2 regions of the Lysinibacillus sp. NPDC097214 genome follow, and region 2 is predicted to be linked to the other one. Evidence: predicted binding sites of a transcription regulator. Region 2 holds the regulator's gene; the other holds the start of a gene.
The links. Region 2 encodes CtsR, which represses protease genes until heat stress. Its sites were predicted from a motif close to ATGGTCAATAAAGGTCAAACA; they were not measured.
Positions count from the first base shown of each region.

Region 1: the regulator CtsR is predicted to act here: its motif matches at 7,134-7,154, upstream of ACQKMI_RS15155 (ATP-dependent Clp protease ATP-binding subunit).

Region 1 is NZ_JBNNSS010000006.1:87,022-98,719, reverse strand. Features, by position in the region: gene ACQKMI_RS15190 (YisL family protein) at 1-126, shown strand, start outside; gene ACQKMI_RS15185 (alpha-amylase family glycosyl hydrolase) at 429-1,898, shown strand; gene ACQKMI_RS15180 (DegV family protein) at 1,976-2,833, opposite strand; gene ACQKMI_RS15175 (Cof-type HAD-IIB family hydrolase) at 3,423-4,232, opposite strand; gene ACQKMI_RS15170 (prolyl oligopeptidase family serine peptidase) at 4,354-5,118, shown strand; gene ACQKMI_RS15165 (metal-sulfur cluster assembly factor) at 5,172-5,480, shown strand; gene ACQKMI_RS15160 (Crp/Fnr family transcriptional regulator) at 6,261-6,947, opposite strand; gene ACQKMI_RS15155 (ATP-dependent Clp protease ATP-binding subunit) at 7,218-9,344, shown strand; gene ACQKMI_RS15150 (YjzD family protein) at 9,394-9,588, opposite strand; gene ACQKMI_RS15145 (beta-ketoacyl-ACP synthase III) at 10,636-11,574, shown strand; gene fabF (beta-ketoacyl-ACP synthase II) at 11,605-11,698, shown strand, end outside.
Region 2 is NZ_JBNNSS010000008.1:124,290-135,987, forward strand. Features, by position in the region: gene ACQKMI_RS18100 (protoglobin domain-containing protein) at 1-558, opposite strand, end outside; gene ACQKMI_RS18105 (hypothetical protein) at 865-1,074, shown strand; gene corA (magnesium/cobalt transporter CorA) at 1,248-2,207, opposite strand; gene ACQKMI_RS18115 (class I SAM-dependent methyltransferase) at 2,248-2,931, opposite strand; gene ACQKMI_RS18120 (DUF4870 domain-containing protein) at 3,053-3,358, shown strand; gene ACQKMI_RS18125 (CtsR family transcriptional regulator) at 3,560-4,030, shown strand; gene ACQKMI_RS18130 (UvrB/UvrC motif-containing protein) at 4,045-4,593, shown strand; gene ACQKMI_RS18135 (protein arginine kinase) at 4,590-5,699, shown strand; gene ACQKMI_RS18140 (ATP-dependent Clp protease ATP-binding subunit) at 5,689-8,133, shown strand; gene radA (DNA repair protein RadA) at 8,242-9,618, shown strand; gene ACQKMI_RS18150 (hypothetical protein) at 9,795-9,920, opposite strand; gene ACQKMI_RS18155 (PIN/TRAM domain-containing protein) at 10,142-11,227, shown strand; gene ispD (2-C-methyl-D-erythritol 4-phosphate cytidylyltransferase) at 11,240-11,698, shown strand, end outside.

The DNA of each region.
Region 1 (11,698 bases), on a different contig from region 2:
ATGGTATTAGTTCGTCAAAAGAAAAATAAACCAACAGGCATGTTTTGGATTTTATTTGCAGTATTCTTATTGATTACATTGTTCCTTGGCTTCAAATTACCAATGGGTCAAGATTTCTTAGCATAATTTTGTAAAAGTCGTGAAGTTTTCGCTTCACGGCTTTTTATTTTTTGGGGAAGATGAAATTGCTTAGGTCGATCAGAGAATTGATCAGAGAACTGATCGGGTATGCCGAAGAAGTGCTCGAGTGGATCAGAAAACTGATCGGGTCCCGCAACCAAGTCGATGAATTGTATTTAATGGCGAAGTTGACACCTTTTTGTCGTAATTCATTTTGTCATTTTCGGAAAATATTTTGAAATGATAGCGAGGGGACTATTTTATTTGGTAAAATGACGAAGGATTGGTTTGAAAGAGAGGGAATAATAGTGAAATTCAAAAAGTGGATAAGTGCGACAGCTGCATCGCTTTTACTAGCAACTTCATTAGTAAGCGCTACACCAGTTGCACATGCTGATGAAGCGTCGACAAGAACGATTGCAGAAGAAAGCATCTATGATTTACTCGTTGACCGTTTCTTTAATGGTTCGGGCACTAACGATTTTGATACAAATACGCAAGACGCTACTAAATTTGCAGGAGGCGATTTTGCAGGTTTACAGGATAAACTAAAATTTATCGGAGAGATGGGCTTTACAATCGCTTCTATTGGCCCGATTTTTGCTACTGAGAAATATGATGGATCGATGCCGACGAGCTATTCTACAATTGAGCGTCATTTTGGGACATCTGAGGAGTTTCAAAGTGTCATTGAAGCCTATAAAGCTAAAAATGTAGCGGTCATGGTTGATTTTCCATTAAACAATGTAAGTCCGAATCATGAGTGGGCAAAAGATCCAGCGAAAAAGGATTGGATTGCCTCAACAAATAATGGACAAGTACAGTGGGACTTAACAAACAAAGATGTACAAGAAGCACTTATTAAATCAGCAACAGATTTTGTCTCTACATATGATGTTGGTGGGGTGCGATTAACAAATATTGCTGGTGCTGATACAGAATTTATCAATGCAGTGATTAAAGCATTAAAGGATACGAAAAAATCACTCTATGTGATTTCAAATGAAGAAAGTGATGCAAACTTTGATGCAAGCTTTTCTAAAGCTTCAGCTGATATTTACCGTAATATCTTTAAAAATGTTGATATGGATTCTACTAAGTTGATGGAACCTTTAACAGGTAAGAAACCAACTCAGATTATGATTGATACGCTAGAAACGCGTCGTTTTACATTTGATTCTGCAGCAGAAAATATGTTCCCACCAACGCGATTGAAAATGGCGATGGGTGCTTTATTTATGATGCCAGGAATTCCAGTTGTACAATATGGTACAGAAATTGCGATGAACGGGGAAACAAAGCCAGACACGCACCAAACATATAACTTTAAAACAGATACAGAATTAATCGACTATATTAAAAATGTCCAATCTTTACGTAATAAATCTGAGACATTACGTAATGGTGATTTTGAAGTTCTCACAAATGAAAATGGCCTACTTGTATTTACACGTACGTCCGATAAAGAGAAATGGGTCATCATGGTTAATAATACTAGTAAAACACAACGCATTGATTTAACACCTGCTCAGCTTGGTGAAGGTAAAATGTTAAATGGTATTATACATGAAGAAAAAGTTCGTATTAATGAAAAAGATGTTTATCCGATTATTTTAGATCGTGAAATGGTAGAGATTTATCAAGTTAGAAATGATGAAGGTTTTAATGTACCTTATATGGTAGCACTAGGATTAGTATGGCTTATATTCATAGGATTTGTAGTTGTTATTATTAGACGAGGTAAAGTACGACGTAAAGAGCAAGATACTCTAAAATAAAACCTTAATCAAGGCAGTTTATGCAGGATTAAATGATAAATCCCCTCAACACGTTTTTAGTGCGGAGGGGATTTTTGTTAAGCTTGATAGCTTTTATTCGTAAAGAAGATGGCGATTGTACCGGGTCCTACGTGTGAGCCGATAGCTGAACCGATCATTGTTACTTGAATGGCTTTTGGTGAAAATCTTTCTTGGATAGAAGCCTTTACTTCGTTGGCAAATTCCACATCATCGCTATGGCTAATACCAACAACTTTCTCAGAAAAATTATCACCGCGCGCCTGCATTAAATCTAACATGCGAGCAATGGCTTTTTTGCGTCCGCGAGATTTTTCAATCGGCACAAGTTTACCATCCTCTACATTTAAAATGGGTTTAATGCTTAGGAGCCCCCCAAGAAATGCGCTTGCTTTAGATACACGCCCACCTTTAGCAAGGTAATCTAAATCCTCTACCGTAAATAAGTGCTCCATTTGTGGGGTAAGGGCTGTAATTTTTGCTTCGATTTCTTCCAGTGAAGCACCTGTATTTCGAAGGCGAACGGCTTCTTCAACTACTAGGCCGAAACCTAGTGAAGCACATTTAGAATCGATAATAGCTAATTTAAGGGATGGATATTGCTCCTGTACTTGATTGCGAATCATGACCGCAGTATTATAGGTGCCTGATAACTCCGATGAAAAGGCAATATAGATTCCTTCCTCTTCATTTTTCGCTAGATTTTCGAAATGCTTAAGAAATAGCTCTGGTGATACTTGGGATGTTTTTGGGCGAGCACCTTGACGAATAGCATCGTAAATTTCTTTGGAATCAATCGAAATGACATCATCATATTCATTATTGTTCACTTGCACTCGTAGTGGAAGAAGTTCAATATTGTTTTCTTCGTAGTAAGACTTTGGTAAATCACATCCACTATCAGTAAAAATTTTCATCATTTGTCCCCCTAATTTAACATTCTTTTAACTCTATATGAAAGTTTTCAAATACCTATACTATATAACAGGTGAACACGTGTCGAGCTTTCACTTTCCACTCTATATTTCTCGAAACTACTTCCAAGTAAAATGTTATATAGATATATTATCATATCGAGTTCGAGTTTCAGTATAAATGCAACCTAGGAAATAGTGATGTATTTTTAAGTTTATTCAATAAGTACTCATTGAATAAAGGGTACTCCTGAATAAAGTTAAGCTGAAAAAAATGGGCTCATCACTAAAACGTGTGTTGATTTCCGTTCCGGCTGGGCGCTTTGTCGCTGCCGCTACGCTTTCGCGCAGATAAAACATTTGTTGTTGCTGTCGCTACGCTTTCGCACAGAGCAAAGCTTCCTGGGGGCGTCGGGGCAACAGGATGTTGGTCACGAAGGCGTTATCACAGGATGTGATGGTTTTAGCCTTCGTTCCTCTGACGCTGATCCCCGAGGAGTCGCCCAGCCTTCACTCCAATCAACTTTCATACATGGCATAGGTTTTAACAAATGTCATCCACAACTTTTGGTGAGGAGCCATTACTACTTGACTAGGATAATCTCAAGCGTTCGATGAGTAATTTAGCAATACCATCGTCATTATTGGTTGTCGTAATTTCGTTGGCAATATTTTTTAAAGCAGGGATGCCATTGCCCATTGCTACACCAATACCGGCATAATCAATCATTTCTAAATCATTGTCTTCATCACCGAATGCAATAATACGCTCGCGTGGGATACCTAAATCCTTTGCTACATGAGCGATACCTACAGCTTTATTTAAGCCACGGCGAACAATCTCAATAATATGAAGTGGCGCACCCCAACGACGATGTTCAATGACCTCTGCATGAACAGCATGTAAATGATCACGAATAATCATTGAATTCACGTCATTCGCTTGAATCAGTAAACTAGTAGGGTTATCAAGTAAATGGGTATAGAGATCCCCAAGAGTAATTTTAGGATTCCCCATATTAAATATATTTAATATCCTTGAATCCTCTGTATGCACATAAATATCGTCCTTAACCTCAGCAATAATATTTTCATATTCATAGCTATTGATAGAATCGACAACATCATGCACTACGCTTAAATCAATAGGAGTATGCTTAGTCTGCCAAGCAGCATTTTTTGGATGGTGGACGTAAGCACCATTAAAATTCACGATGGGCGTTGTAAGGCCAAGCTCGTGATAGTAAATATCACTCGCACGATAAGGACGACCGGTAGCAATCATAACTTGATGGCCTTGTTCCTTTGCCTGCAATAATGTTTTTTTAGTTTTTGCTGAAATTTGTTGTTGGTCCGTTAATAACGTACCATCTAAGTCCAAAACGATTAAATGCGGTTTCATAGCTCATTGCCCCTTTCTTATAATTTGAATAGTATCGTTTTGTAAACCATTCGTCAAAATTTTGTCACAGTGAAAAAAGTTTGCTAACATAAAGATGAGACAAAAGTTGGGAGTGACAAAGATGATTGTTGAGAAAGAATTGTGGGGAAACATTCCTTTATTACATATACATACGGAAAATATGAATGAAGAAACCCCGGTAGTAATTTTTTTACATGGTTTCACGAGTGCAAAAGAACATAACTTACATTATGCATATCAATTAGTAGGCAGAGGGGTGCGTGTCCTATTACCAGATGCAAAATTACATGGAGACCGTAGTGAAGGCCTGACTGAGATGCAATTGAGCTTACACTTTTGGGATATTGTTTTAAATTCTATTCATGAAGTTGAACAATTATATAATGAATTAAAGAATAAAAAATTATTAGTGAATGATCAAATTGGCGTTGCTGGTACATCAATGGGTGGAATTGTAACATCAGGTTGTTTAAAGCGTTATGATTGGATCAAAACAGCAGCAGTATGTATGGGTGCACCAAGTTTTACTAAATTAGCGGAGTATCAATTACAGCAATTCGCTAAAAACGGTGTGAATTTGCCAATGTCCGAAGAAGAAGTACAACAAACGAATGAACTTCTAGCTAAATATGATGTTAGTCTAACACCAGAAAAATTTGCAGGACGACCAGTTCTATTTTGGCATGGGGAGTTAGATAAAACTGTACCTTTCAATGAAACGTATAATTTTTATTTAACTTTACGTAAATATTATGTAACGAATCCAGAAAACTTGAAATTTTTAGCTAATAAGAAAGCAGGTCATGCTGTGTCACGTGATGGTATGCTAGCAGCAACTGAATGGCTTGCACAGCATTTGGCATAATAAGATGCATCTGCTATGATTAAGTTAACACTGTGACGGAAGGAGAAATACAGATGGATCAAGATATGAAAGACAGCATGTTCGGTGCATTAGAAAATGTAATTGACCCTGAGCTGGGTATTGATATCGTCAACTTAGGTTTAGTATATGATGTAGAGTTAGATGAAGAGGGTGCAGCAACCGTTACAATGACGTTAACGTCTATGGGCTGCCCAATGGGACCTGTTATTGTTGATCAAGTGAATACAGCATTAAGTGAGCTTCCAGAGGTAAAAAGTACAAATGTCAATATTGTATGGAATCCACCTTGGTCAAAAGATAGAATGTCACGCTATGCAAAAATGGCATTAGGTGTACGCTAAGTCCACTTAAAGCACAATGAAAAATCCCTGCTTATAACAGTAAGCGGGGATTTTTTTTGTCTAAAAACTAGTGTATTAACAAATTAAGATGGCATCTGAAAATAGGATATTTGGCAAAGCGAGAGGTTGATTTCCGTTCCGACTGGGCGCTTTCCTGGGGGCGTCCGATGAGCCGCTTCGCTGCGCTGCAGGGTCTCGGGCCAACATGATGTTGGTCACGAAGGCGTTATCACAGGATGTGATGGTTTTAGCCTTCGTTCCTCTATTGCTGATCCCCAAGGAGTCGCCCAGTCTCCACTCCAATCAACTGATTCACATTGCATGTATCCTCTGGTATGTCGTTTTAATGTAAGTGATAAAACGCAACTTTAGCAAAAGAGTTTCGTCTTGAGACAGCAACGACAATGTACAATTACGTCACTGTTTTAGGTCTATTCTGTTCAATTATGATGCGTCGTCATAGTGTCCAATTTTGAAATACATAAAATTTATAAAAGTTCTTCGGTATCGCTGATTGGAGTGGAAGGCTACTTGACTCCCGTGGGAAAGCGAGACAGGCGAGACCCTGAGGCCAACAGGATGTTGGTCACGAAGGCATTGTCACAGGAAGTGACGCATTTAGCCTTAGTTCCTTTAGCGGAGGAAGCGGCTCGACGCTCGCCCACAGGAAAGCGAGTAGCCTGGAACGGAAATCACCCCCTCGCTTTGCAGAAGTGCCATCATAATAGAACATAAAATCCCCGCTTATAACTCATAAGCGGGGATTTAACATGTAGCCTATTAATCAATACGACATATTTGTAACGGACAATTCTCACAGGCGATTTCATCCTTTAAAAATTTTAGATCGTGAATGGTTATGTAACCTTTTTCGAAAGATATAATATTGTGCTTCTTTAAGTCATTCAGCATGCGATTAATCATCTCTCGACTCGTCGCACATAAATTAGCGATTTCTGTATTTGTTAACGGGAAGTCAATATAAATAGTGCCATTTTCTAAAGGCTTCCCATAAGTATTCGAAAGACGGATAAGCGTTGAAAATAAAGCGCCCTTTTTCCCATTTAAAATCAAATCGCGCAAACGACTTTGATGCTTTAAATTTTCTGTTTGCAACCACTTCATATATTCCACCATTAAAATAGGTTGTTCCACTAGTAAAAGTTCCAATGATTCACGGCTTAGAACATATAAACTGGAGGGCTCTAATACTTTAGCAGTCATCGAATTATACGTAAGGTTACAAAATAATGAGCTTTCTCCAATGATACTATCAGGACCACAAATACGAATGGTTAATTCCTTCGCATTCTCGGTTTCCTGACTAATTGAGATAGCTCCTGTTTTTATATAATAAATTTCGTTCGCCCGTTTGCCCTCTAAAAAAATTTTACTATCCTTATTCACTTTAATAAAAACACCGTGCTTTTGAAAAAGATCGTGAAATTTCTCTTGTATATTATCCATAATAGCCATATCTTCAACACATCTCTTTCTTTTTGTAAAAATTGTTTAATTATTACAAAATCAGGTGAACAATTTACTAAATATAAGAAACAACATAGTTTTATTATAACGTAATTTTCCAGATATAAGTGAAGAAATTTTAGGGCTAATTCTTTGCTAAGGTTTGTCGTATGTTGTAAAATAAAGTTAGTCAAAAAAGGTCAAACATTTTTTACGAAATAGAATGGCAAACGGGATTCCGCTTAACATTATTGAAAAGGAGTGCTAAATATGCAATTTCAACAAACAAATGACAAAAAACCATTAGAACAATTCGGACGTAATTTAATAGAAGAAGTAAAAAACGGTAAAATGGACCCGGTTATCGGCCGTGATGAAGAAATTCGTAATGTCATTCGCATTTTAACACGCAAAACGAAAAATAACCCTGTCTTAATAGGTGAGCCGGGGGTTGGTAAAACAGCTATTGTAGAAGGATTAGCCCAACGTATAGTAAAGGGCGATGTTCCTGAAGGGTTAAAGGACTGCATACTGTATGAGTTGGATATGAGTGCCTTAATAGCAGGTGCTAGTTATCGTGGTCAATTTGAAGAGCGTTTAAAAGGTGTATTAAAAGAAGTAAAAGAATCAGAGGGGCGCATTATTTTATTTATCGATGAAATTCATACAATTGTTGGGGCAGGTAAAACGGATGGTGCAATGGACGCTGGGAATATGCTAAAGCCAATGCTTGCACGAGGTGAGCTACATTGTATTGGGGCTACAACATTAGATGAATACCGTATGTATATTGAAAAAGATCCTGCTTTAGAGCGTCGTTTCCAGCAGGTGCTTGTACGAGAGCCATCTATTGAAGATACAGTTTCCATATTACGAGGCTTGAAAGAGCGTTTTGAATTACATCATGCAGTACGTATTCATGACCGTGCGATTGTAGCGGCAGCAGAGCTTTCCAATCGCTATATTACAGAGCGTTTCCTACCAGATAAGGCGATCGATTTAATCGATGAAGCATGTGCGATGATTCGAACAGAAATTGATTCCATGCCACAGGAATTGGATGCGGTAACGCGCCGTATTATGCAGCTCGAAATTGAGGAGCAAGCATTGCGTAAAGAAAAAGACGAGGCAAGTAAAAAGCGTCTAGAGCAACTCAGTGAGGAATTAACAAAGCTCAAAGAATCCTCTGAGGGCATGCGTAAACAATGGGAAACCGAAAAAGAAGCGTTACATGGCATTCAGAAAAAGCGTGAAAAACTTGATAAATACCGCCGTGACTTAGATGAAGCAGAAAGTAAATATGATTTAAATAAAGCAGCTGAGCTACGTCATGGGAAAATTCCTACACTTGAAAAGGAAATTCAAGAGATGGAAAAACAATTAGAGAATGGTACGGAATCACGAATTTTACGTGAAGAGGTAACAGCTGATGAAATCGCATCAATCGTTTCGCGCTGGACAGGAATACCAGTGACGAAATTAGTAGAAGGTGAGCGTGAAAAATTACTGCGCTTAAAAGATACATTGCATGAGCGTGTAATTGGACAAGATAATGCTGTACAGCTTGTTACAGAAGCGGTATGGCGTGCTCGAGCAGGTATCAAGGATCCGCATCGACCAATTGGTAGCTTTTTATTCCTTGGTCCAACAGGTGTTGGTAAAACAGAGCTTGCGAAGGCACTAGCTGCACAGTTGTTTGATTCTGAGGATCATTTTATTCGCATTGATATGAGTGAGTATATGGAGAAACATAGCGTATCACGTCTTGTAGGGGCACCTCCAGGCTATGTTGGCTATGAGGAAGGTGGGCAATTAACAGAAGCTGTTCGCCGCAATCCATATTCAGTTGTATTATTAGATGAAATTGAAAAGGCCCATCCTGATGTAGCGAATATTTTACTACAAATTTTAGATGATGGGCGCATCACTGATAGTCAAGGGCGTATGGTTAACTTTACGAATGCAGTGGTCATTTTAACTTCTAATATTGGCTCAAGCTATTTAATGGAAGCAAAAGAAGACGATGCTGCTGTTGAAGATTTAGTGATGGCTGCACTACGTCAACATTTTAAACCAGAGCTATTAAATCGTATGGATGATATTATTATGTTCCATGCACTAACAGATGAGCATTTTACAGCCATTGCATGGAAATATATCGAACAGCTTGTCAAACGAGTTGCAGAGCAAGACATTACTTTACTAGTAGAACAAAATGTAGTTGATTGGGTTGTAGAACAAGGAGCAGATGCTCAGTTCGGCGCAAGACCATTAAAACGCTTCGTGCAACGTTATATTGAAACTGCGGTTGCAAAAGAATTGCTTCGAGGTGAGGTATTACCAGGAGAAACATTGCACATTAGAATGCATGATGGTCAATGTGTCGTTGAAAAATAACAAAAAAAACCTGTTCCGCATTGAGCGAAACAGGTTTTTTCTAGTTGAATTAATGATTGTCTGCAGCTTCTGGAGTTGATTCGTTTGGAATAACTGCACCGATAATGAAAACAAGAATTGTAAATACAACTGATGTGACAATAGCAGTTTCGAAATCAAAATCTACACCTAGTACAGAGCTTACTACGTAGTTTAACATTGAAACTAGTAGGAATGACCATATGAATGTTACGATATATCGCATTAATTTCACCTCAACCGAACTTTTTTATATCATTATCATATCATAACATAAATCGAAAAAAAAAGAACCTTTTCTGTGAAACATGGCGATTTTGTCACAACGATATCATCAATTGAGAACATTTTGGATGGTAAAATACTCGATTGGTTCATATCTATTTTCGATTTCTACTGTTTCCGAAAGTGAATCTTTTCTTAGCTTCTACATTAATGTGGAAACATGATTTTTAATTATTGTTGGCAGGTATGATTTTATAGAGTGATGCTATCTCATACTGAGGTGGCTTATCTGTGATGTGTTGGTCATTTTTAATTTGAAACTTTTTTACGTACCATTCGTATTATAAATAGACAATTCTAATTGATAGAACTGAAAAAAAGGGAGAAATGAATTTTTGAACCATTGAATGAAACAATTACTTTTTGTAATTTACTTGATTACCATTGCGGATGCGTATTACTCAACGTTGTTTATTGAACCAAAAACACCACCGCAGCACCAGACGATTAAAGCGTCTGCCATTACGTTGGAACAACTACGGTAGCAAACCTAACAAAAAGAGACGCACAACACGTCGTTTGAAACCTTCTGTGTTGCAACCCATCAAGCGATTTCTTCAGAGCACTATGGGTTCCAAAGAAAATGTGATCCTTAACGACCTATTAGAGAATAGTTTGGATATGCGTAGATTCATGCGAGAGTCACCTTTCATCTTTTTACGATATCGACTTTTACGTTGTTGATAATATATGTTAGCAATTGTTAGGCTAAAGCTGCAGATCTATTTGCAGCTTTTTTTCATTAACCGTCATTATTAAATTTTCAGCCTCACTTATCCCCCAAAATACGCTTTTTCCTGCATCAGCTCTAAAAGTTGTAGATGACATTTGTTAAATCGTTTGCCATGTATATAAGTTGATTGAAGACCCTTGATACTACTAGTTTTAAGACGTTAAAATTAATTCATCTTGCACCTCTCCTTAATTATGAGTTATAATTATGACCAGTTACTAATAATTGATAGTAAGAAAGCAGAGGGGTTGCTAAATGAACGCTGGTATTTTAGGAATTGCCAAATACGTTCCGGAGAAGGTCGTTACAAATTTTGATTTAGAAAAAATAATGGATACTTCGGATGAATGGATTCGAACTCGCACAGGGATTGAGCAACGTCATTTTGCTGCTGATGATCAGGAAACCTCAGATTTAGCAGTAGCTGCAGCAAAAGAGGCTATTGAAAAAGCGGGAATTTCACCAGAGGAAATAGGCTTAATCCTTGTAGCGACAGTAACACAAGATCAAAATTTTCCAAGTGTCGCATGTATGGTTCAGGAGCAAATTGGAGCAGTTAATGCAGCAGCGATGGACCAAGCGGCAGCTTGTGCAGGGTTTATATATAGTTTAGTGACGGCAAAGCAGTTTGTAGAATCAAATGCTTATAAATATGTCTTAGTAGTAGGTGTTGAAAAGCTGTCGAAAGTACTTGACTGGGAAGATCGTAATACCGCTGTGTTATTCGGTGACGGTGCAAGTGCGGCGATTGTTGGTCCAGTATCAGAAGGTAGAGGTATTTTATCATTTGAACTTGGTGCTGACGGTACGGGTGGAAAGAATTTGTATTTAACACAGCAAGATACAATTGCTATGAATGGCCGTGAAGTATTTAAATTTGCCGTTCGTCAAATGGGTGAATCTGCAATGAACGTTTTAGAAAAAGCAGGTTTAACAAAAGAAGACGTAGATTTTTTAGTGCCGCATCAGGCGAATATTCGAATTATGGAATCAGCTCGTGAGCGTCTAGAGTTACCACCGGAAAAAATGTCAAAAACGATTCACAAATATGGGAATACGTCGGCAGCATCTATTGGTATTTCCTTGGTAGATGAGCTTGAAGCAGGTAAGATAAAAGATGATGATATATTAGTACTTGTTGGATTTGGCGGGGGCTTAACATGGGGTGCCGTTACAATAAGATGGGGAAAATAATAACGAAAAATGCTTGAGGGGAGTAATACAATGAGTAAACGACGAGTAGTAATTACAGGAATTGGCGCAGTTACACCACTAGGAAATAGCATCGAAGAAACATGGACTAACATTAAAGCTGGAA
Region 2 (11,698 bases):
TTCCTCTTCTTTTTCATAGGCTTCGATTACAAGCTGCTGCTCGAAGTTAATGATTTTGCAAAAGGCATTGATTGCACGGATTGCATCATCTTTCGATACATCTAACTCATTTGTAAAGCGTGTAAAGGTCGTTGTTAATGATTGGAATGAGGCGATATACCACTTCGATTGTAGACCAATTCGAACATGAGTTTCGGCAATTGCCTTTCGTTCATTAATATAAGAGTCATTAATACGACTTTCAAAAATATCACTCAAATGTTTATGTAAAGTAACTTTTAAACGCTCGATTTGTGACGTTCTGTTTATAATTTCTAACAAATCTTGGCTCAAACTAATGGCTGCATAAAATTGATCCACCATTTTAGGAACTAAATCCTTAGCTAAAGGCTGTAGTTGTTTAATGATGGCTAAATCCTCAATTGTTAAATCTAAAAGCTGTAACTGTTTTTGAAGGTTTGGATAGTTTGATACATCCAATTGTACATCGCTCTTATAATTTTCAGGTACTAATGTAATTGAGTAGCTAGAATCGTTCTTTTTTGTAAACCAACTCATCGTTGTTTGCTCCATTTCTTAGGTCCGTATTATGTATAAAATAGTAAACTAAATACCTATTAAATTACTTGGGTTGTTAATTTGCGGAATATATAGTATTTAATATATTCTACTATTTTTTGTACTATATTTGGTTGAAATTTTAGTTTATTTCTATATTTTTTTATCAATTAATAGATGATTGTCGATGAAAAGTCATGAAATAGACTACTAAAAAGGTAATAGGTAAATTGAATTTGAAATAGGAAACCTGTAAAATACGAACTGTTTAGCTTGAACGTAACAATAGTTTTGAGGAGGTATTATATGGAGAAGAAACGTTTCAAATTTGTCATTCCGGTTATGGTAATTGTAGCAATAGGGTCGGTGTACATGTTAAGAAACTACTATGCAGAAGTACCAGACTTAGATCAACTATTAATTACTATCTGTGCAACATTAGTATCTGGGGTACTTGCATACTTTTTATTTCCACAGCAAGGTGAAAATAAAATTGATGATCGCGGTCCTTACTAACAGTGAAAGGCACCTTAGAAAAATCTCTAAGGTGCCTTTAGCATGTCGACAAAAGAATAAATGGTTGATTTCCAAGCTAAGAGACGCTTTTTCCGGGCTTGGTTTCAATCTACTTGTCACTCCGGTCCTGTGGTTCGGGTTGTGACGTTATATCCAAGGATAAACGATGACTTTTAAGTTTTAAATAAATTGAACCAGCCTTTAAGTTTAAAGATTGCCAGCATAAATAATGCGATAAAAATCATAATTCCGAGTACGATAAAGTAGCTATACTTCCCATGTAGCTCGGGCATATGGTCAAAATTCATTCCATAAACACCGGCAATAAATGTTAGGGGAATAAAGATTGTTGAAACAATTGTTAAGGTCATCATAATGCCATTCATGCGAGTAGAGCTCATCGCCATATAGCTATCACGCATATCAGCAGTGAGCTCGCGATTAGATTCGATCATTTCGGTGAGTTTTAGCAGATGGTCGTAAATATCTCCGAAATAAGCTCGTTCTGATTTTTTTAGTGAAAATCGATAAGAGTTAAGGATACGATATAATAAATCACGCATTGGTAAAATGGTGCGCCTTAAATCGAGCAAATCACTACGGAATTCAAATACAATTTTCATAGCATTGGGGTTACTTTGATAGGTAAGCTCATCTTCAAGTGTATTTAAATGATCCTCAATTTTATAAACAAGTGGGAAATAGTTATCAACAATTTTATCGATTACCTGGTACGTTAAATATACTGTGCCACGTTCCCAATTTTTCGGCTGTTTTTCTAACATCATTTGTACTCGATCTATTTCCGGTGCTCCATTTTTGTGGAATGTGACAATGAATTTATTAGAAACAAAAATATTTACTTCCTCAGCTGTTAATTCTTCGTTCATCCTTTGAATAACAAAGAAATGGAAATCATCATAAAAATCGAGCTTTGGCCGCTGTAAACGCATTAAACAATCTTCTATAGCGAGTGGGTGGAAATGGAAAAATGTATCTAACAGTTGTTCTTCCTCATCGGTCGGACAATTAAAATCGACCCAGTACCATTCAAATTCGTTTTTGTGTATATCTTCAAGCGGAAATTCCTTTATAAGTTTTTGATCTTTTGTAATTCCAATAGTGCGTATCACAGCATTCACCTCAATTCTTTTAATTCTATCCTAAATGATTTTATACGTTTTCTTTATAACATATCCAACCGCCAAATAAAGTAGTGGCAAAGAATCTAGATGGTTTTGTAAAGCCTGCCTGCTGTAATAGTGATAAAATGTCTTCTTCACGCATAAATGAAAGAGAACGTATGGATTTCTCCATTTCCGCTACGTCTGATGGTGATAGCTTTGTATGCTGTAGCCAATAAGCACGCCATAAATCAAATTGTAGCTCGGTTTCTAAGGTACCCGGCTGCCCGTATTTTGAGACGAGCACAAATGGAGCACCAGGCTTTAAATTATTTGCTGTTTTTTTTAATGTTGCAAGCTTCTCTTGGTCATCTTGTATAAAATGAAGCACTAGTACACAGCTGGCTGCATCAAATTTTACTGAAGGTAACTTTGTATCCAGTATAGTTCCTTGATATAAAGAAATATTATTAGGTAGAGATTTTAAACGTTCGCCAGCTATTTGTAGCATCGCTTCTGACGGATCGATACCAACAAATGACCAATGAGGTCTTTTCTCAGCGAGCTGTAAAATTTCATTACCGCTTCCGGAGCCAACTACTAAAAATTCAGCGTTCTCAGGTAATGCAGATTGATAAAAGGTTTGTGTTAAGCGCAGCATGGCATCGTAGCTAGGTAGCGTGCGACGAATACCTTTTTCATATTCATTTGCAAGTGTGTTATTAAATTCCATCAAGTATCACATGCCTTTCAAAAAATTTTATAAATCCAATTCAAAGTTGAAACTATTTAAGGCGTAGTTCCGTAAAAGATAGTACATAAAATAAAAAAATTATATGGAAGGGTTGATATAAATGGAAACTAAATGGTCTAAGGTAATCATACACGCAAGTGCATTTTTTGCGCCATGGTTAGTACCTATAATATTTTTCTTAATTAGTTCGGAAGAAGAGGTAAAGAGCATTTCTGTGCAGGCCTTATTGTTCCAAGTTGTGATGGTGGTATTACTTACAATTTCGGGTATTTTAAGCTTCCTGCTCATTGGTATACCGTTCTTAATTGTTTTCGGGATTATCTATTTTATTGCGCCAATTATCGGTATTGTGAAGGCTTTATCTGATGAGCCTTGGCGTTATCCAATTGTTGGTCGTTGGGTATAATTTTTATAGACGCAAGTATATGCTAATTGCATATGCTTGCGTTTTTTCTTTTGCTGATAAGGGTATCTTATAGCTAAAGCACTCGGCGGATTTTTTCTGTGTGCGAAATAATTGCAATTATTTTCAAGCGTTTTGTATAATATACTCAAAGAAAGTCAAAGATAGTCAAAGTCAGTGTAGTAAGCGAGGTGTATTCCTAAAATGCGTAATATATCAGACATCATAGAAGGCTACTTAAAGCAAGTACTTGAATTAGGTGGAGAGGGGCATATTGAAATAAAACGTAGTGAAATCGCAGATAAATTTCAGTGCGTGCCCTCACAAATAAATTATGTAATTAATACAAGATTTACTGCCGAACGAGGTTACCTTGTTGAAAGCAAACGTGGTGGTGGTGGATACATTCGAATTTTACGTGTCCGCGCGAATTCACAAATTGATCTAATCGATGATGTCCTCAGGCAAATAGAAGGTGGGGCATCGCAAATAATGGCAGAAGATTTAGTTTATCGACTAATTGATGAGCAGGTAATTTCAAGGCGAGAAGCGAAAATAATATTAGCAGCAGTTGATCGCTCAACTATCGATTTGCAACTCCCATTACGGGATCATATTCGAGCAAAAATTTTACGAGCGATGCTAACAACGATTAAATATGAACAGCAAAAGTAAAAGAGGTGATGGAAATGATTTGCGAACATTGTAAGCAGCGTAATGCGACAGTTACTGTAACACAAGTTCAAAGTGGTCAAAAGGTGGAGCATCATTATTGTGACGTCTGCGCCTCGCAGTTCCATCCATTTCATGCTGAATTTAAGCAAGAGCCAGTATCTATTCAACAGCTATTATCCAATTGGTTTGGCTCACCTACATGGCAGCAACAAAAAGTGGGTGAAAAGCAGCAAGCACCGCCACAACCGCAAACATGCCCACAATGTGGATTTACGTATAAACAGTTTTTAAAAGAAGGTAAATTTGGATGCCCTAGCTGCTATGACACCTTTAGCGAGCACTTACCGAAGCTCTTTAACCGTATACAGGCTGGTCCTCAACATATAGGGAAAATGCCCGGTGCTCGAAGCAATGTTTATGTCATCAAAAAGCAAATTGAGGATATTCGTAAACGTATGAAGCTTGCTGTAGATAAAGAACAATTTGAAGAGGCAGCTAAGCTTCGCGATGAAGCAAAGGAACTTGAGAAGCAGGTACAATTTGAAGGTGGTGATGTGTCGTGATGATTGAATCGTTTTTAGAGCGTGCTACACCAATATGGATGAGTGTGGAGGACGATTATTCAGATATTGTCATTAGTACACGCATCCGCCTTGCTCGAAATTTAGATGGTTATCGTTTTCCATTAGCCTTTACAGAGGATGAAGCATTACATGTAGAACAGGCAGTTACACATGCGATAAAGGACAGTACAGAACTTCAAGAAAATTATTCATATTTTGCTATTAAAGATTTAACGCCTTTACAACGTCAAATACTTGTAGAAAAACATTTAATTAGTCCTCAGCTTGCAAAAAAAGAGGAAGTTGGCTCCATGCTCTTATCGGATGACGAATCAATTAGCATTATGGTGAACGAAGAAGACCATTTACGCATTCAATGTATGACAGCGAGTTTTCAACTTCTACAGGCATACGAGCAGGCCAATAAAATTGATCGTACCTTAGAGAAAGCTTTGCCTTATGCATTCCGAGATACATTTGGTTATTTAACAAGTTGCCCGACAAATATTGGTACTGGTTTGCGAGCATCTGTCATGATGCACCTGCCAGCCCTTACACTCACGGGTCAGATGAATCAAATCATTAATGCAATGACACGATTAGGAATGACGGTAAGAGGAATATATGGAGAAGGTAGCGAAAATATAGGTAACGTTTACCAAGTGTCAAATCAGATTACACTAGGAAAAACAGAGGATGACATTTTAGCGGACATCCAAAGTGTCGCTGAAAAAATAATTCAAAAAGAACGGCATGCAAGAAGCAAGTTAATGGAAAAAGCAGAGCTTGCTCTAGAAGACCGTGTGTACCGTGCTTTAGGTACGTTAACATATGCCAGGATTTTAACGAGTGAGGAAGCTGCTACCTGTCTATCCAATGTTCGTTTAGGAGTAGATTTACAGTTAATTGAAGGTATTAAAGCGACTAAATTAAACGAATGTGTAGTCAGTATGCAACCTGGGTTTTTACAGAATTATGCAGGGGACGTTTTGCCGCCTGCTAAGCGAGATCGCGTACGGGCTGAAATGCTTCGTGAGGCACTATCTCGCGAAAATATGAGTAAGCCTACTATTCGGGGAAAAGGAGAGGATTCATTTGATGTTTAATCGTTTTACACAACGCGCACAAAAAGTATTACAGCTTGCACAAGAAGAGGCAATTCGTTGGAAGCACGAATCAATTGGAACAGAGCATATTCTTTTAGGGCTTATCCGCGAAGGTGGCGGTATCGCTGCAAAAGCATTAGAAGCCATTGATATTAGCCCTCAAATGATTGAAGCAGGTATTGAAGAGCTTGTAGGAAAAGGTAAAGAGGATGTTGGCCCGATTGTCCACTACACACCTCGAGCTAAAAAAGTAATAGAGCTATCAGTCGATGAATCACGAAAATTAGGCCATTCCTATATTGGAACAGAGCATTTACTATTGGCGCTTATTCGTGAAGGTGAAGGTATAGCGGCTCGTGTATTAAATAATGCCGGTGTCGGATTGAATAAAGCTCGTCAGCAAGTGCTATTGCTATTAGGCAATAACGACAATGCTCAATCTGGTCAACAAGCTGCACAGGCTGCCAATACACCAACATTAGATAGCCTTGCGCGTGATTTAACGCAAATTGCTCGTGAAGGCACTCTAGATCCGGTCATTGGTCGAAGCAAGGAGATTACACGTGTTATCGAGGTTCTTTCTCGCCGTACAAAAAATAACCCTGTATTAATCGGTGAGCCTGGTGTCGGTAAAACGGCTATTGCTGAAGGCTTAGCACAGCAAATTATTAATAATGAAGTGCCAGAAATTCTTCGTGATAAACGTGTTATGACACTTGATATGGGGACTGTTGTTGCTGGAACAAAATATCGCGGTGAATTTGAGGATCGCTTGAAAAAAGTAATGGATGAAATTCGCCAAGCTGGTAATGTAATTTTATTTATCGATGAATTGCATACATTGATCGGTGCCGGCGGTGCAGAAGGTGCCATTGATGCATCAAATATTTTAAAACCATCTTTAGCACGTGGCGAGCTTCAATGTATTGGTGCAACAACACTAGATGAGTATCGTAAATATATTGAGAAGGATGCGGCATTAGAGCGCCGTTTCCAACCAATTCAAGTTGATGAACCAACTGTAGAAGAAGCGATTCTAATTATTCAAGGCTTACGTGATCGTTATGAAGCACATCACCGTGTGAAAATTACAGATGAAGCAATTGAAGCGGCAGCAAAAATGAGTGACCGGTATATTTCTGATCGATTCTTACCAGATAAGGCGATCGACTTAATTGATGAAGCAGGTTCTAAAGTACGCTTACGTTCATTCGCAGTGCCACCAAACTTAAAGGCACTTGAAGATAAGCTTGAAAGTGTACGTTCTGAAAAGAATGCGGCTGTCTCAGGTCAAGAATTTGAAAAAGCAGCATCATTAAGAGATACAGAGCAAAAACTAAAAGATGAAATTGAAACTACGAGAAAAAATTGGAAAGAAGAGCAAGGGAAAGCCGAATCAAAAGTGACAGTGGATGATGTAGCAGCGGTAGTGTCTATGTGGACTGGAATTCCAGTATCAAAAATTGCTTCCGAAGAATCTTCTAAGTTATTACAACTTGAAGAAGAGTTACACAAACGTGTTGTAGGTCAAGGAGAAGCGGTAGAAGCAATTTCTCGCGCAATTCGTCGTGCAAGAGCTGGCTTGAAAGATCCGAAACGACCAATTGGTTCATTTATTTTCTTAGGCCCTACAGGGGTTGGTAAAACAGAGCTTGCTAGAGCATTAGCGGAAGTTATGTTTGGCGATGAGGACGCAATGATTCGTGTTGATATGTCTGAGTACATGGAAAAACATTCGACTTCACGTTTAGTTGGTTCACCTCCGGGCTATGTAGGCTTTGATGATGGCGGTCAACTAACAGAAAAGGTTCGTCGTAAACCATATTCTGTAGTATTACTAGATGAGATTGAGAAGGCTCATCCAGATGTTTTCAATATCTTACTTCAAGTACTTGAAGATGGCCGTTTAACAGATTCTAAAGGTCGCGTGGTGGATTTCCGCAACACAGTTGTTATTATGACATCAAACGTTGGTGCGGATGCTTTAAAATATCAGAAAAACCTTGGCTTCAATGTAGGTGGTACGAATACGAAGTATAAAGATATGAAGGGTACAATGCTGGAGGAACTGAAAAAAGCATTCCGCCCAGAATTCTTAAACCGTATCGACGAAATGATCGTCTTCCACTCACTAGAAAAAGAACATTTAAAAGAAATCGTAGCGATGATGGCGAATGCTTTAACAAAACGTCTAAAAGAGCAAGACATTTCGTTAGAGTTAACGGATTCGGCTCTTGAAAAAATTGCAGAAGAAGGCTACGATCCTCAATACGGTGCTCGCCCACTACGTCGTGCATTACAAAAACAAGTAGAAGACCGTTTATCGGAAGAACTGTTGAAAGGTAATGTAGAGAAGGGCAACCAAGTGATCATTGATTACGTGAATGATGAGTTTGTTGTAAAGAAAAAAGAGGAAGTTTCTACTTCTAAATAATTCTCCCGCAGCGTGAGATTCAAAAAGACAGCGAGGCTTTAAGTGCCAAGCTGTCTTTTTTTATGTACAATAATAAATATAAGAACAAATATTCGAGGTGGATGTAATTTGGCAAAGAAAAAAACAAAATTCGTATGTTCAAGCTGTGGTTATGAATCCGCAAAATGGATGGGAAGATGTCCAGGATGTGGGGAATGGAATAAGATGGTCGAAGAGGTGGAGGTCGTTGCAAAAGGGCCACGAGGTGCATTCCAACACTCTGCTACGGTTACCCAAAAGGCTCTCCCTATTATGCAAATTGAAGCTGCTGAGGAATCGCGAGTTGCAACAGAAATGGGTGAGCTTAACCGAGTATTAGGCGGAGGCATCGTACCAGGTTCTCTTGTGTTAATTGGGGGAGATCCTGGGATAGGGAAGTCGACATTATTATTACAAGTATCTGCGTTGCTTTCGAACAAGGGACATCGTGTGCTCTATATTTCTGGTGAGGAATCCATCCGTCAAACAAAGCTGCGTGCAGAACGTTTAGGAGTGATCTCACAGGAGCTTTATATATATTCTGAAACGAATTTAGAGCTTTTAAATCAGACCATTGATGATGTGCAGCCAAAGTTTGTTATTGTCGATTCTATTCAAACTGTTTTTCATCCAGAGGTAACAAGTGCACCGGGTAGTGTATCGCAAGTGCGTGAATGTACAGCAGAACTTATGCGAATTGCAAAAACAAAAGGAATTGCCATATTTTTAGTCGGACATGTAACAAAAGAGGGACAAATTGCAGGACCACGTATTTTGGAGCATATGGTTGATACGGTATTGTATTTTGAAGGGGAACGACATCATAATCACCGTATTTTACGCAGCCAAAAAAACCGCTTTGGCTCTACGAATGAAATTGCTATTTTTGAAATGCTTCAGGGGGGCTTAAAGGAAGTGTTAAACCCGTCTGAGTTGTTCCTACAGGAGCGTTCACAAGGGGCGGCTGGGTCAACAATCGTAGCCTCAATGGAAGGTACAAGGCCAATTCTAGTTGAAATTCAGTCACTGGTAACACCAACAAGCTTTAATTATCCGAAACGAATGGCAACGGGTGTCGATCAAAATCGTGTGCAACTGCTTATGGCCGTCCTTGAAAAGAGAATGGGTCTCATGCTGCAGGCACAGGATGCATATATTAAAGTTGCTGGCGGCGTGAAGCTTGATGAGCCTGCCATTGATTTGGCTGTGTTGACAAGTATTGTTTCGAGTTTTAAGGATCAAGCTGTTAGGGCAACGGATTGCTTTATTGGGGAAGTAGGTTTGACAGGCGAGGTGCGTCGTGTATCTCGTATTGAACAACGTGTGATTGAAGCAGCAAAGCTCGGATTTAAACGGGCCTTCATACCAGCCTCAAATATCGGTGGCTGGGATTTCCCACAAGGTATTGAGATAGTTGGTGTAGAAACGATAAAGGATGCATTAAATGCTTGCTTTAGAGAGCTATAAAGAGGTTTGTGCATGTTGGACTATGTTCTGACATGCACTTTTAATTGCATGAGTAGAGTTCATAGATAGAAGGTAGGAAACTCTAAGAGGGGGATTGGCGTCTATGATAACGTCCGTAAAAGTGCTTGTTTAACTTCTTTCACCGGGTGTCCAAACACCCGCTAAAATAGAGGAACTCAGTCTAAAAATGCCACGTCCTGTGTATTACCGAGATGACCGACATCGTGTCGGCGCTCATGTTGTTGTTGTTGTTGTTGCTGTCGCTTCGCTTTCGCATAAAAAACATTTTCAGGCCTAAGCACAAAGCCGATTCCGGACGCAATTATGCGGAGGCATAATTGATTGCCCAGCGGATGCTAAAGAGCGTTGTTGAGTATAGTGTGAAGAATTTTAGTAATCGATTTTCAGTAGACTCGGGATGATCAATAAATGGATGAAATTACCGATGCTTTGATGGGGTCATAAAAGATTTTCTGCAGTAAACTATGTATAATTATATATTAAGAATGGGAGGTGACAGTTTATGAAAAAATTTGTTCAAATTGCTTTTTTACTGATTGGAGGAGCATTAGGCCTTGTTTTCTTACCGCCATTATACGAATTGCTTCATTTATCATCTAATCCTTGGCTTGATAACCCTTACGTATCAGTAGCTTTAGGAGCGCTTTTACTATTTACATTATCATTTGCCTTTTCGGATTATTTTGTAAAGCTTATTAGCTGGATGGAAGAGGTGCTATTTAAAGTACCGGTTGGTGACTTATTATTTGGTACACTTGGACTTATTATTGGACTAATCGTTGCTTATTTCTTAGGGTTTGCAATCGATAGTATGGATTTGCCGAGTTTTACAAAGGTTTTACCAATTATACTGTCATTTGTGCTTGGATATTTAGGGTTCCGTGTAGGCTTTAAAAAGCGAGATGAATTAATCCAGCTATTTACTTTGCGTGGTAACACTTCAAAGAAAAAACTAGCGGAAGGTGTAGAGCCTCAAGAGGTACGAGGAAGCTATAAACTGTTAGATACTAGTGTTATTATTGATGGTCGTATTGCAGATATTTCTGAAACAGGCTTTATAGAAGGTACACTAGTTGTACCCCAATTTGTTCTTACTGAGCTCCAGCATATTGCAGATTCTTCGGATACGTTAAAGCGTACAAGAGGGCGCCGCGGCTTAGATATTTTGAAAAAATTACAAGATGAACGTATGACGAATGTTGAAATTACTGAAGAGGACTTTGAGGATGTTCAAGAGGTTGACTTAAAACTAGTGCGCCTTGCAAAGAAAAGGGGCATCGACACACAAATAGTGACGAACGACTTTAACCTTAACAAGGTTTGCGAGTTACACCACGTTAAAGTGCTGAATATCAATGATTTAGCAAATGCGGTCAAACCTGTCGTAATTCCAGGTGAGAATATGCAAGTGATGGTTATTAAAGATGGGAAAGAGCATAATCAAGGGGTTGCTTATTTAGATGATGGCACAATGATCGTTGTTGAAGGTGGACGTAGCTATATAGGACAGGCAATTACAGTAACCGTAACAAGTGTTCTTCAAACATCAGCAGGTCGTATGATTTTTGCTAAACCAAAGGATGACTAGGAAGTGGGAAATGTGCAATATGAAGTAGTATTGCCTGCTGCAGGAAGCGGAAAGCGAATGGGCGCAGGGCAAAACAAGTTATTTTTAAATCTTTTAGAAAAACCGATCCTCATACACACACTGGAGGTATTTGAACAGGATAGTCAGTGTACAGGTATTTGGCTTGCAGTAAAGCCTGAAGAGCGTGTATGTATTCAAGAAATGCTAGAGAGGTATGGAATTACTAAAGTGAAAGGTTTACCTGATGGTGGTGCAGAGCGACAGCATTCCGTCCATTCGTGCATGAAAGAAATGAAGCAGGTTGATATTGTGCTAGTGCATGATGCTGCGCGTCCATTTATTACTCACGACATTATAGCGAATCTTGTGCAAAATGCGCATGACTTTGGCGCTGCGATTGCGGGTGTTCGTGCGAAGGATACGATGAAAAAAGTACGTGATGGTGTTATTGAAGAGACGATTGACCGAGAA